2 regions of the Streptomyces sp. 3-6 genome follow, and region 1 is predicted to be linked to the other one. Evidence: predicted binding sites of a transcription regulator. Region 1 holds the regulator's gene; the other holds the start of a gene.

Region 1 (7,280 bases):
CGACGACTGGCGGGCCTCGCTGGACGCGGCGGTCGGTGCCGGGCCCGACCACGTCTCCGCGTACGCGCTCATCGTCGAGGAGGGCACGCAGCTCGCCCGTCGCATCCGGCGCGGCGAGGTCCCGATGACCGACGACGACGTGCACGCCGACCGCTACCTGATCGCGGAGGAGGCGCTGTCCGCCGCGGGCTTCGCCTGGTACGAGGTGTCGAACTGGGCGACCTCCGACGCCGGGCGCTGCCTGCACAACGAGCTGTACTGGCGGGGCGCCGACTGGTGGGGCGCGGGGCCCGGCGCGCACTCCCACGTGGGCGGGGTGCGGTGGTGGAACGTCAAGCACCCGGGGGCGTACGCGGCGGCCCTCGCGCAGGGCCGCTCGCCGGGCGCGGGCCGGGAGCTGCTGTCGGACGAGGACCGGCGGGTGGAGCGGATCCTGCTGGAACTGCGGCTGGAGGAGGGGGTCCCGCTCTCGCTCCTGCGGACGGAGGGGCGGGCGGCGGCGGACCGTGCGCTGCGCGACGGGCTGCTCCGGCCGGCCGCGTACGAGGAGGGCCGCGCGGCCCTCACCCTGCGCGGACGGCTGCTGGCGGACGCGGTGGTGCGGGACCTGGTGGACTGAGCGGGCGCCGTGCCGCCCGGGGGCGGGCGGCACGGCGACCCCGTCAGGCGCCCGGCGCCGTGACGAAATCGATCAGTTGCTCCACCCGGCCCAGCAGCTCCGGCTCCAGGTCCTTGTAGGAGCGGACCCGGCCCAGGATGTGCTGCCAGGCCGCCCCGGTGTTCTCCGGCCAGCCCAGCGCCCGGCACACCCCCGTCTTCCAGTCCTGGCCGCGCGGCACCCGGGGCCAGCCGGGGATGCCCACCGAGGAGGGCTTCACCGCCTCCCAGACGTCGATGAACGGGTGGCCCACCACCAGCGCGTGCTCACTGGTGACCGCCTCGGCGATGCGCCACTCCTTGGAGCCCGGCACGAGGTGGTCGACCAGCACCCCCAGGCGGGCGTCGGGGCCGGGGGAGAACTCCTCGACGACCGACGGCAGGTCGTTCACACCCCCCAGGTACTCCACGACCACGCCCTCGATGCGCAGGTCGTCGCCCCACACCTTCTCGACCAGCTCCGCGTCGTGCCGCCCCTCGACGTAGATGCGGCCCGCGCGGGCGACCCGCGCGCGGGCCCCGGGCACCGCGACGGAGCCGGACGCCGTACGGCTGGGGCGGGACGGTCCGGAGGCGGGCCGCACCAGCGTCACCACCCGGCCCTCCAGCAGGAAGCCGCGCGGTTCCAACGGGAACACCCGGTGCTTGCCGAAACGGTCCTCCAGGGTCACCGTGCCGGCCTCGCAGCGGATCACCGCGCCGCAGAAGCCGGTGCCGGGCTCCTCGACCACCAGACCGGGGTCGGCGGGCACCTCGGGCACCGGGCCGGACTTCTTCCAGGGAGGGGTCAGGTCGGCGGAGTACTGGCGCATCCTGCCGACGATACGAGGCAGCCCCCGTCACGGCCGGCGCGACACGCCGAACCGGGCCGCCAGCGCCCCGCGTTGGGCCCGCACGAACGCCGCGTCGACCACCGCCCCGTGACCGGGCACGTACCGCGCGTCCGGGCCGCCCAGGGCCAGCAGCCGGTCCAGGGCGTCCGGCCAGCGGGACGGCACCGCGTCCGGCCCGGCCTGCGGTGCGCCCGACTCCTCCACCAGATCGCCGCAGAAGACCACCGGCGGGTCGCCCGGGACCAGGACGGCCAGGTCCCGCGCGGTGTGCCCCGGGCCCGCGTTCACCAGCACCGCCTCCGTGCCGCCGCCGAGGTCCACGACCACGTGGCCGGACACCTCGTGCCCCGGCCGGACCAGCGCGTCCGCCGCCCCGGCCGCCTCCCGCTCGTCCAGCCCGTGCCGCACCGCGTCCGCGCGCAGCCCCTCCGCCGACCACGCCGCCGCCGGGCCGGTCGCCGCGAACACCTCCGCGCCCGCGAACACCGCGGCCCCCAGCACATGGTCGAAGTGGGGGTGGGTCAGCGCGAGATGCGTCACACGCCGCCCGGCGAGCGCCTGCGCCTCGGCCCGCACCCGCGCGCCCTCGCGCAGACTCGAACCGGCGTCGACCAGCAGCGCGCCGCCGGTACCGGTGACGAGCCCCGCCGTGCAGTCCCACACCGGAAGGCGGCACCGGAACACCCCCGGCGCCACCCGTTCCCATCCCGACACGTCCCGATCGAAGGTCATACCGCGACGCTAGCGGGCAGAACGCCCACCTGCGCGAACCCGTCGCGCCGGGCCTTGCCCGGGGCGTACTCCCCGGCCGTACACTGGGCCGGGGAAGTCTGGCACTCGCATGTGAAGAGTGCCAGGACCAGCAACGGGCAGCGGCGGATCGCTTCTGGAGGTGTGTGCGCGATGCTCAGTGAACGCAGGCTCCAGGTGCTGCGCGCCATCGTTCAGGACTATGTCGGCACCGAGGAGCCGGTGGGCTCCAAGGCGCTCACCGAACGGCACAACCTCGGCGTCTCCCCGGCCACCGTGCGCAACGACATGGCGGCCCTGGAGGACGAGGGCTACATCGCCCAGCCGCACACCAGCGCCGGGCGCATCCCCACCGACAAGGGCTACCGCCTGTTCGTCGACAAGCTCGCCGGGGTCAAGCCGATGAGCCCGCCCGAGCGGCGCGCCATCCAGAACTTCCTGGAGGGCGCCGTCGACCTGGACGACGTGGTGGCCCGCACGGTGCGGCTGCTCGCGCAGCTGACCCGGCAGGTGGCCGTGGTGCAGTACCCGTCGCTGACCCGCTCGACGGTGCGGCACGTGGAACTGCTGTCGCTCGCCCCGGCCCGCCTGATGCTCGTGCTGATCACGGACACCGGCCGGGTCGAGCAGCGCCTGGTGGACTGCCCGGCGCCGTTCGGCGAGGCGTCCCTGGCGGACCTGCGGGCGCGGCTCAACAGCCGGGTCGCGGGCCGCCGGTTCACGGATGTGCCCGGCCTGGTCGAGGACCTCGCGGAGGCGTTCGAACCGGAGGACCGGGGCGCGGTGTCGACCGTGCTCTCCACCCTCCTGGAGACCCTCGTCGAGGACAACGAGGAGCGGCTGATGATCGGCGGCACCGCCAATCTCACCCGTTTCGGACACGACTTCCCCCTGGTGATCCGGCCCGTCCTGGAGGCACTCGAGGAGCAGGTCGTGCTCCTCAAGCTGCTCGGCGAGGCGAAGGATCCGGGCGTGACCGTCCGTATCGGTCACGAGAACGCCCACGAAGGACTCAACTCCACGTCCGTCGTGTCGGTCGGCTACGGTTCGGGCGGCGAAGCAGTCGCCAAACTGGGTGTGGTCGGACCGACCCGCATGGACTACCCGGGAACGATGGGAGCGGTACGCGCAGTGGCACGGTACGTCGGACAGATCCTGGCGGAGTCGTAGTGGCCACGGACTACTACGCCGTACTCGGCGTGCGCCGCGACGCGTCGCAGGAAGAGATCAAGAAGGCCTTCCGGCGGCTCGCCCGCGAGCTCCATCCGGACGTCAACCCGGATCCGAAGACCCAGGAGCGGTTCAAGGAGATCAACGCCGCCTACGAGGTGCTGTCGGACCCGCAGAAGAAGCAGGTCTACGACCTCGGCGGCGACCCCCTGGCGCAGGCGGCCGGCGGCGGCGCGGGCGGCTTCGGGGCCGGTGGCTTCGGCAACTTCTCCGACATCATGGACGCGTTCTTCGGCACGGCCTCGCAGCGCGGACCGCGCTCGCGCACCCGTCGCGGCCAGGACGCGATGATCCGCATCGAGGTCGAGCTCGACGAGGCCGCCTTCGGCACCACCAAGGACATCCAGGTCGACACCGCCGTCGTCTGCACCACGTGCAGCGGCGAGGGCGCCGCGCCCGGCACCACCGCGCAGACCTGCGACATGTGCCGCGGCCGGGGCGAGGTCTCCCAGGTCACCCGGTCCTTCCTGGGCCAGGTCATGACCTCGCGCCCCTGCCCGCAGTGCCAGGGCTTCGGCACGGTCGTGCCCACGCCGTGCCCGGAGTGCGCCGGTGACGGCCGCATCCGCTCCCGGCGCACCCTCACCGTCAAGATCCCGGCCGGTGTCGACAACGGCACCCGCATCCAGCTCGCCGGCGAGGGCGAGGTCGGCCCCGGCGGCGGGCCCGCCGGCGACCTCTACGTCGAGATCCACGAGCTGCCGCACCCGACCTTCCAGCGGCGCGGCGACGACCTGCACTGCACGGTGACCATCCCGATGACGGCGGCGGCCCTCGGCACCAAGGTGCCGCTGGAGACGCTGGACGGCATGGAGGAGGTCGACATCCGGCCCGGCACCCAGTCCGGCCAGTCGATCCCGCTGCACGGCCGGGGCGTCACGCACCTGCGCGGCGGCGGCCGGGGCGACCTCATCGTGCACGTCGAGGTGCAGACCCCCTCCAAGCTGGACCCGGAGCAGGAGCGCCTGCTGCGGGAACTGGCCAAGCTGCGCGGCGAGGAGCGTCCCCAGGGGCAGTTCCAGCCCGGCCAGCAGGGCCTGTTCTCCCGCCTGAAGGACGCGTTCAACGGCCGCTGACGGCGTCCCCGGGACCGGTCCGTGACCGGTCCCGGCCCGGGCCGCGCGGGCCGGGGAGCCCGCCCGCGCCCTCCCCGACCCGCCCCCGCGTCTCCCGTCGAACGGAATGTGCCGGCGGGAAGGGTCAATTCGGACGCGTCCCGCGGACGTGACACCATGCCGTCATGTCCTCCGCGCTGACCGATCTCCTCCCGCACCCGATCGTGCAGGCCCCGATGGCGGGAGGGGTCGCCGTGCCGCGCCTCGCCGCCGCCGTGTCCGACGCGGGCGGGCTCGGGTTCCTGGCCGCCGGGTACAAGACCGCGGACGGGATGTACCAGGAGATCAAGCAGCTGCGCGGACTGACCGGCCGCCCCTTCGGCGTCAACGTGTTCATGCCGCAGCCCGAGACCCCCGACCCCGCCGCCGTCGGCGTCTACGCGCACCAGCTGGCCGGCGAGGCGACCTGGTACGAGACCGAGCTGGGCGACCCCGACAGCGGCCGCGACGACGGCTACGACGCCAAGCTGGCCGTGCTGCTCGACAACCCGGTGCCGGTGGTGTCGTTCCACTTCGGCGTGCCCGCCCCCGAGGTCCTCGAAGCGCTCCGCCGGGCCGGCACGTACACCCTGGCCACCGCCACCACCCCCGAGGAGGCCCTGGCGGTGGAACGCGCGGGCGCCGACGCCGTGATCGCCCAGGGCGCCGAGGCGGGCGGCCACCAGGGCACCCACCGGGACGCCCCCGAGGCCGACGGCTCCGCCCTGGGACTGCTGTCCCTGCTCGCCCAGGTCCGCGAGACCGTCTCGATCCCCGTGGTCGCCGCCGGGGGCATCATGCGCGGCAGCCAGATCGCCGCGGTGCTCGCCGCCGGGGCCGACGCCGCCCAGCTCGGCACGGCCTTCGTCGCCACCCCCGAGTCCGGGGCGCACGAGGCGCACAAGCAGGCCCTCACCGACCCCCTCCACGTCCGCACCGAGCTGACCCGGGCCTTCTCCGGCCGCCCGGCCCGCGCCCTGGTCAACCGCTTCCTGCGCGAGCACGGCCCCTACGCGCCCGCCGCCTACCCCGACGTCCACCACCTCGCCGCGCCCCTGCGCAAGGCGGCGGCCAAGGCCGGTGACCCGCAGGGCATGGCGCTCTGGGCGGGCCAGGGCCACCGGCTGGCCCGGGAACTGCCCGCCGGGCGGCTGGTGGAGGTGCTGGCCGCCGAACTGGCCGCCGCCCGGGCGGCGTTGTCCGACGGAGGTGCCCGATGACCGCGCCGGTGTTCGTCGTCGACGGCTTCGATTCCGACCCGGCGGGCCCCTACGTGCTCGACGGGCCGGAGGGCCGGCACGCCGTCTCCGTCAAACGCCTGCGGGCCGGGGAGGACGTCGTCCTCACCGACGGCGCGGGACGCTGGGCCGAGGGCCGGGTCGAGGGGACCGAGGGCAAGGACCGGCTGCTCGTGCGCCTCGCCGACGTCGTCACGGAGGAACCCGGAACGCCCCGCCTCACCGTCGTCCAGGCCCTGCCCAAGGGCGACCGGGGCGAGCTGGCCGTGGAGACGATGACCGAGGTCGGCGTCGACGCGATCGTGCCGTGGGCGGCCTCGCGCTGCATCACCCAGTGGAAGGGCGAGCGCGGACTGAAGTCCCTCGCCAAGTGGCGGGCCACCGCGCGCGAGGCGGGCAAGCAGTCCCGCCGGGTGCGTTTCCCCGAGGTCGCGGACCCGGCCACCGGCAAGCAGGTCGCGGCCCTGCTCGCCGGGGCGGACTTCGCGGCGGTGCTGCACGAGAGCGGCACCGAGCCGCTGGCGACCGCCCCGCTTCCCGCCGCCGGGCACATCGTGCTGGTGGTCGGGCCCGAAGGCGGAGTGTCCCCCGAGGAGCTGGACCTGTTCGCCGGCGCCGGCGCGCGGGTGTGCCGCCTGGGCCGGAGCGTGCTGCGCACGTCGACCGCCGGGACCGCCGCGGCGGCCCTGCTGCTCGGCCGCACCGGACGCTGGGGCTGACCCGCCCGCACCCCCTGCCCCGCGGAACCCGCCGGAGCCTCCCGGGTCGCCGGGAGCTGCCCGGCCTCCCACCACGGCCCCCGCTCGACGCCCCCGGCCCACCACCGTGACCGCGCGGGCGGACGCCGTGCGCGGGGGCTCGTGGCGCGGCCGAATGCGCCCTACCGCCGGGCCCGCGAGGGTGGCAGTCTGCCGTTCATGCGGGTACTGGTGAGGAGTTGGCTGCGGCCGGTGCTCATGGCGGGGGGTGCCGTGCTCGCCGTCGGCGGCCTCGTCGCGTGCGAGCCGGGCGGACTGAGTTCCGCCGCCGTGGCGTACACCACGGACGAGACCGTGACCGAGGAGCTGGAACGGCGCAAGGCCGGTGTCCGGTGGCTGAACTGCACCGCGGACTTCGGCGAGCGGAGCGGCGCCTCGGCGTCCTCCGGCGAGAGGACCGTGGCCTCCGTCGACTGCGAGGGCGAGACCGACGACGGCAAGGACATCACCGTCACCGGCAGGATCACGCACGCCGTCAACGGCGCCTGCGTGCGCGGGACCATCGTCGCGAAGGTGGACGGCAGGCAGCGCTTCCGGGTCGACGGGCTCGGCGACTGCGACGCCGCCACCCCCTCGCCCGTCGGACAGGCCCCGGACGACGGCCCCCGCCCCACCGTCACGGTGACCGTCACCACCACCGTGTGGTGCGAGCAGTACCCCTCGTGCCGCCCCGTCGAGGGCAAGTGATCGAAACCCCTGGCCGGGGGCACCGCCGCGTGC
Region 2 (7,280 bases), on a different contig from region 1:
CCTGTCGTCCAGGGAGTGCCGCCCTCGGTCGTGCGTCGGACGGGTCCGATCCTCGGAAGGATCAGAAGTCCATGTCACCGCCCGGCATGCCGCCGCCGGCCGGGGCCGCGTTCTTCTCCGGCTTGTCGGCGATGACGGCCTCGGTGGTGAGGAACAGCGCGGCGATGGAGGCGGCGTTCTGCAGCGCGGAACGGGTCACCTTCGCCGGGTCGATGATGCCTTCGGCGATCATGTCCACGTACTCGCCGGTCGCGGCGTTCAGGCCGTGGCCGACCGTGAGGTTGCGGACCTTCTCCACCACGACGCCGCCCTCGAGACCACCGTTGACGGCGATCTGCTTCAGCGGGGCCTCCAGGGCGAGCTTCACGGCGTTGGCGCCGGTCGCCTCGTCACCCTCGAGCTCCAGCTTCTCGAAGACCTGGGAGGCCTGCAGCAGGGCCACGCCACCACCGGCGACGATGCCCTCCTCGACGGCCGCCTTGGCGTTGCGCACGGCGTCCTCGATGCGGTGCTTGCGCTCCTTGAGCTCCACCTCGGTCGCGGCACCGGCCTTGATGACGGCCACGCCGCCGGCCAGCTTCGCGAGGCGCTCCTGGAGCTTCTCGCGGTCGTAGTCCGAGTCGCTGTTCTCGATCTCGGCGCGGATCTGGTTCACGCGGCCCTGGACCTGGTCGGCCGAGCCCGAACCGTCGACGATGGTCGTCTCGTCCTTGGTGATGACGACCTTGCGCGCCTTGCCCAGCAGGTCGAGGGTGGCGTTCTCCAGCTTGAGACCGACCTCCTCGGAGATGACCTCGCCGCCCGTGAGGATGGCGATGTCGCCGAGCATGGCCTTGCGGCGGTCGCCGAAGCCCGGGGCCTTGACCGCGACGGACTTGAAGGTGCCGCGGATCTTGTTGACGACCAGGGTCGACAGGGCCTCGCCCTCGACGTCCTCGGCGATGATCAGCAGCGGCTTGCCCGACTGCATGACCTTCTCCAGGAGCGGGAGCAGGTCCTTGACGTTGGAGATCTTGGAGTTGGCGATCAGGATGTACGGGTCGTCGAGGACGGCCTCCATACGCTCCATGTCGGTGGCGAAGTACGCCGAGATGTAGCCCTTGTCGAAGCGCATACCCTCGGTGAGCTCCAGCTCCAGACCGAAGGTCTGGGACTCCTCGACGGTGATGACGCCTTCCTTGCCGACCTTGTCCATGGCCTCGGCGATGAGCTCGCCGATCTGGGTGTCGGCGGCGGAGATGGAGGCCGTGGAAGCGATCTGCTCCTTGGTCTCGACGTCCTTCGCCTGCTCCAGCAGGGCGGCGGAGACCGACTCGACGGCCTTCTCGATGCCGCGCTTCAGGGCCATCGGGTTGGCGCCGGCGGCGACGTTGCGCAGGCCCTCCTTGACCAGGGCCTGGGCGAGGACGGTCGCGGTGGTCGTACCGTCACCGGCGACGTCGTCCGTCTTCTTGGCGACTTCCTTGACCAGCTCGGCGCCGATCTTCTCGTACGGGTCCTCGAGCTCGATCTCCTTGGCGATGGAGACACCATCGTTGGTGATCGTGGGGGCGCCCCACTTCTTCTCGAGGACGACGTTGCGGCCCTTGGGGCCGAGCGTCACCTTGACGGCGTCCGCGAGCTGGTTCATGCCGCGCTCGAGGCCGCGCCGCGCCTCCTCGTCGAACGCGATGATCTTGGCCATGTGAAGTGGTCCCTCCAGGACTGGGGGTGATTCCTTCGGACCGCGCCCGCGCCCGCGACGGACGGCTCGCCGGCCTCGTGGTTCCTTGCCCCACACGGCCTGCGGGCCTCACCGACCCGGTCCTTCGTTGTCACTCTCACCTTCAGAGTGCTAACGCCAATGATTAGCACTCGACCCCTCCGAGTGCAAGGCGCTCCCGCGAAGCGGGCCCGTCGGAGGGTCGCGGCGCGCGGGTGCGCCCGCAGGCGTGGCCCGGGAGGGGAACAGGCGCCCCGCGGACACCTCGGCGCGAGGGCTGACGGGGCCCGTGTGCTGGGCGGATGGCGGAGGACGGGGGTGGGGAGGCACCCCGAGCGGGGGCGGCGCGGGGGTGGCACGGGGGCGCGGCCACGCCCTGTACACCTCCTCCTTCGCGCGGGGGCGCGAAGGAGGAGGGAGGCGCGCTCTCAGCGGTCGGCGAACACGGGTGTACGGCGCCGCCCGGACGGGGAGCGCGGGCGGACGGGGCGTACGCGCCGGCCACCCACCCCCGGCGAACGTCGGCGCACGGCCGGCCACCCACCCCGACGGACGGCGGCGCATGACCAGCCACCCACCCCCGGCGGACGGCACGCCGGGCCACCACTCCCGGCGAACGTCGACGCACGGCCGGCCGCCGCCCGCGCCCCCCCGTCCGTGGGGGCGTCGACGCACGGCGAGGGGCCCGCACCCCGGGAGGTGCGGGCCCCTCGTCAGCAGAACCTGCTTGCGGCTGGTAGCGCGTTCAGGCGGTGACGCGAACCATGTCGGCCTGCGGGCCCTTCTGGCCCTGCGAGATCTCGAATTCGACCCGCTGGCCCTCTTCAAGGGTGCGGTACCCGTCCATCTGGATGGCGCTGTAGTGGACGAAAACATCCGCACCACCGTCGACCGCGATGAAGCCGTACCCCTTCTCCGCGTTGAACCACTTGACGGTGCCCTGAGCCATGCCTAACTCCCCTATTACTGGCCCTTGCACAGATCCACACTTCGCGGACCCGGGTCAGACCTCACCCCCCATTGGAGTGGGGGCGTGCGCCGGAACGCGTCGACCGCGGCTGAATGTATCTGTCCAACTGCCGTCTGCAACAGGTCAATCGGACGAGAAATCTGGACGACACCGGTCCGGAATGTTGTGCAACTTCGCCCGAATTCAGGGCAAACCGGGCCGCACAAACGTCACAAAAGCCGCGAAAGGCGCACAGACTTTGGCTACTTATCGTCGGGCGAGCGGCAGGAATTCACGGTTCCCGATCGAGAGACCGGGGCCGCGTTCCCCAACCCTACCGCGTTCAATCCCATGGAATTGCCCCCTCCGTTTCTCTCACGGAGGGGGCAGCGGGTTCCACGCTCGGTAACCGAAGTTACCTACGGTAATGACCGGGCCGGATCAGCCCCCGGCGACCGCCGGAATGATCGAGACGCCGGCGCCGTCCGGCGTCGCCGTCTCCAGGCCCTGCTCGAAGCGCACGTCGTCGTCGTTGACGTAGACGTTGACGAAGCGGCGCAGCTTGCCCTGGTCGTCCAGGACGCGGGCGGCGATGCCCGTGTGGTTCTTCTCCAGGTCCTCGATGACCTCGGCGAGGGTCGTCCCCTCGGCGTTCACCTGGGCCTGCCCACCGGTGTAGGTACGCAGGATGGTCGGGATGCGGACGGTCACGCTCATGCGAGGCCAGCCTCTCGGAAGGAGTCCAGGGTGGGGCGGATGGTGGCGGTCAGGCCGGTGCCGGCGACCGCGTCGAGGGTCTTCAGGCCGTCGCCGGTGTTGAGGACGACGGTGGTCAGCGAGGGATCCAGCAGGCCGCTCTCGACCAGCTTGCGGGTGACGCCGACGGTCACCCCGCCCGCCGTCTCCGCGAAGATGCCCTCGGTGCGCGCGAGCAGCTTGATCGCGTCCACGACCTGCTCGTCGGTCACGTCCTCCACCGCGCCACCGGTGCGGCGGGCGATGTCCAGGACGTAGGGGCCGTCGGCGGGGTTGCCGATGGCGAGCGACTTGGCGATGGTGTCGGGCTTCTGCGGGCGGACGACGTCGTGCCCGGCCTTGAAGGCGGCCGAGACCGGGGAGCAGCCCTCCGCCTGCGCGCCGAAGATCCTGTACGGCCGGTCCTCGACCAGCCCCAGGTCGATCAGCTCCCGCAGCCCCTTGTCGATCTTCGTGAGCTGGGAGCCGGAGGCGATCGGGACGACGATCTGGTCCGGCAGCCGCCAGCCGAGCTGCTCGCAGATCTCGTAGGCGAGCGTCTTGGAGCCCTCGGCGTAGTAGGGGCGCAGGTTGACGTTGACGAAGCCCCAGCCCTCGCCGGCCGGGTCGCCGATCAGTTCGGAGCAGAAGCGGTTGACGTCGTCGTAGTTGCCCTCGATGCCGACGAGTTCGCCCCCGTAGACGGCGGCCATGACGACCTTGCCCTGCTCCAGGTCGTGCGGGATGAACACGCAGGAGCGGAAGCCGGCCCGGGCGGCGGCGGCGCCGACGGCGCCGGCCAGGTTGCCGGTGGAGGAGCAGGACAGGGTGGTGAAGCCGAAGGCGCGGGCGGCCTCCAGGGCCTGGGCGACGACCCGGTCCTTGAAGCTGTGCGTCGGGTTGCCGGAGTCGTCCTTGACGTACAGCCCGCCGGTGACGCCGAGTTCACGGGCCAGGTTGTCCGCCTTGACCAGCGGGGTCCAGCCGGGGTTGAGGTTCGGCTTGCCGGCCACGTCCGCGGGGACGGGCAGCAGGGGCGCGTAGCGCCAGATGTTCGCGGGTCCCGCCTCGATGCGCCGGCGCAGCTCCCCGGCCTCGTAGGACGAGAAGTCGTAGGCGATCTCCAGCGGGCCGAAACACTCCTGGCAGGCGAAGACGGGTCCGAGCGGGACGCGGTGGCCGCACTCGCGGCAGGACAGCGCGGCGGCGGGACCCAGGTCGACGGCGGGGGAACCGGCGGAACCGGCAGAGTCGGCGTTGCTTGCAACGGTCTGCACAGCCATGTGAGGCGAGGCCCTTTCTCCTCATCTTCCTCACGACGCATCTCGCCGTGAGACGGATTTGGCACCTTCCCTAGCCGGGAGCCTCGCCACGTCCGTGTGACAAGAACCGACTGGAGGGTTGCCGGGGCTTCAACGGGCCGTATCCCTCTGCCCCTCTGGATGAGCGGTGTTCAGTTGTCGCGGCGGCGACCCCGGCATGCGGGGACCGTGCGCGTTGTTCAAGACTGTAACCGACGCCCCGGGCGGTTGAGACAGTCGTCCGAAGCGCGAGATGGATCACAGGACCGGACCGGAGTGAGGAGCCGCAGACCGTGCTGGAAGAAGTCGAGCGCTGGCTGATCGACCGGTCCTGGTCCGTGGCCGACCGCCCCCTCCACGCGCTCCTGGCCGCGAAACGCGCCTCGGGGCAGACGGTGAGCGTGGTGCTGCCCGCGCTCGACGAGGAGGCCACCGTCGGCGACATCGTGGCGGTGATCCGGCACGACCTGATGCTCCAGGTGCCGCTGGTCGACGAGATCGTCGTGGTCGACTCCGGCTCGACGGACGGCACCGCCGAGGCCGCCGCGGCGGCCGGCGCCACCGTGGTCCACCGGGACGCGATCCTGCCCCGCATCCCCGCCGTGCCCGGCAAGGGCGAGGTGCTCTGGCGCTCCCTGCTGGTCACCCGCGGCGACATCGTCTGCTTCGTCGACGCCGACCTGCGCGACTTCTCCTCCGACTTCGTCACCGGCATCGTCGGTCCGCTGCTCACCGAGCCGGACGTGCAGCTGGTCAAGGCCATGTACGACCGTCCCCTGGGCGCCGCCGCCGGGCAGGGCGGCCGGGTCACCGAGCTGATGGCGCGCCCGCTCCTCAACATGCACTGGCCGCAGCTCGCCGGTTTCGTCCAGCCCCTCGGCGGCGAGTACGCGGCCCGCCGCTGCCTGCTGGAGCAGCTGCCCTTCCCGGTCGGCTACGGGGTCGAGCTCGGCATGCTGGTCGACGCCCTGCACCTGGCCGGGCTGGACGCCCTCGCCCAGGTCGACGTCGGGGTGCGCAAGCACCGCCACCAGGACGGGCGGGCGCTCGGCCGGATGGCCGCCGCCATCTACCGCACCGCCCAGCTCCGCCTGGCCCGCGGCCACCTGATCCGGCCCGCCCTCACCCAGTTCGAGCGCTCCGACGACGGCTTCGAGCCGCGCACCTACTCCGTCGACACCGAGGAACGCCCGCCCATGCGGGAGATCGCCGAGTACCAGGCGCGCCGGGTGGCCTGATCCTCGACGTTTGGGATTCCGGAGGCCGGGCTAGGTTGGTGCGTATGGCTTCCACGCATGCTGCTCAGGCTGGTCAGGGTGCCCAGGTGCTGGTCGCGTCGAACCGCGGGCCCGTGTCGTACACGGTGGACGAGGACGGTGCGCTGCGGGCCCGACGAGGTGGCGGCGGACTGGTGTCCGGGCTGTCCGCGATCGGCTCGGACGCCGACGCCCTGTGGGTCTGCTCGGCCCTCTCCGACGGCGACCGCGAGGCCGTGCGGCGCGGGGTCGGCGAGGACGGCGTGCGGATGCTGGACATCCCGGCCGACGTGCACGCCGACGCCTACAACGGCATCGCGAACTCGGTGCTGTGGTTCGTGCACCACATGCTCTACCAGACCCCGCTGGAACCCGTCTTCGACGCGGAGTTCCGCCGCCGGTGGGCGTCGTACGAGACCTACAACCGGGCCTTCGCCGAGGCGCTCGCCGAGGCGGCGGCGCCGGGCGCGGCCGTGGTGGTGCAGGACTACCACCTGACGCTCGTCCCCGGCATGCTCCGCGAGCTCCGCCCCGACCTGCGCATCGGCCACTTCTCGCACACCCCGTGGGCACCGCCGGAGTACTTCCGGATGCTGCCCGACGACATCGCCGCCCAGGTGCTCGGCGGCATGCTGGGCGCGGACCGGCTCGGCTTCCTCACCCGGCGCTGGGCGGACGCCTTCACCGCCTGCTGCGAGCAGTTCGCCGGCGGCCTCGGCGGCACCCGCGTCGGCGTGCACGGCCTCGGTGCCGACGCGGACTTCCTGCGCGCCCGTTCCCACGAGCCGGACGTCGAGGAGCGGATGGCCGCGCTGCGCGAGGAGATCGGCACCGCGCCCGACGGCACCCCGCGCCGCACGATCGTCCGGGTGGACCGCACCGAGCTGTCGAAGAACATCGTGCGCGGCCTGCTCGCCTACCGGCAGCTCCTCGACGACCACCCCGACTGGCGCGAGCGGGTCGTGCACGTCGCCTTCGCCTACCCCTCCCGCCAGGACCTCGCGGTGTACCGCGACTACACCGCCGAGGTGCAGCGGGTCGCCGAGGAGATCAACGAGCGGTACGGCACGCCCGGCTGGCGTCCGGTCGTGCTGCACGTCAAGGACGACTTCGCCCGCTCCCTGGCCGCCTACCGGCTGGCGGACGTGGCCCTGGTCAACCCGGTGCGGGACGGCATGAACCTGGTCGCCAAGGAGGTCCCGGTGGTCTCCGACACCGGCTGCGCGCTGGTGCTGTCCCGGGAGGCGGGGGCGCACGAGGAACTGGGCGAGGACGCGATCACCGTCAACCCTTACGACGTGACCGGGACCGCCCGCGCCCTGCACGAGGCCCTGACG

What was found. The regulator HrcA, encoded in region 1, represses chaperone genes, less so after heat shock. The targets are predictions, from matches to a motif close to TTNGCACTCNGNNNNNCNGAGTGCNAA.
Region 2: the regulator HrcA is predicted to act here: its motif matches at 1,848-1,874, upstream of groL (chaperonin GroEL).

The regions. Positions count from the first base shown of each region.
Region 1 covers NZ_JBWHZP010000001.1:227,768-235,047, forward strand. The annotation lists gene hemW (radical SAM family heme chaperone HemW) at 1-619, shown strand, start outside; gene AC02VZ_RS00885 (DUF3097 domain-containing protein) at 663-1,469, opposite strand; gene AC02VZ_RS00890 (MBL fold metallo-hydrolase) at 1,497-2,222, opposite strand; gene hrcA (heat-inducible transcriptional repressor HrcA) at 2,394-3,410, shown strand; gene dnaJ (molecular chaperone DnaJ) at 3,410-4,546, shown strand; gene AC02VZ_RS00905 (nitronate monooxygenase) at 4,711-5,784, shown strand; gene AC02VZ_RS00910 (16S rRNA (uracil(1498)-N(3))-methyltransferase) at 5,781-6,521, shown strand; gene AC02VZ_RS00915 (hypothetical protein) at 6,720-7,247, shown strand.
Region 2 covers NZ_JBWHZP010000015.1:34,728-42,007, forward strand. The annotation lists gene groL (chaperonin GroEL) at 62-1,684, opposite strand; gene AC02VZ_RS19570 (cold-shock protein) at 2,448-2,651, opposite strand; gene AC02VZ_RS19575 (MoaD/ThiS family protein) at 3,093-3,368, opposite strand; gene thrC (threonine synthase) at 3,365-4,669, opposite strand; SAM riboswitch class I at 4,688-4,835, opposite strand; gene AC02VZ_RS19585 (glucosyl-3-phosphoglycerate synthase) at 4,981-5,925, shown strand; gene AC02VZ_RS19590 (alpha,alpha-trehalose-phosphate synthase (UDP-forming)) at 5,970-7,280, shown strand, end outside.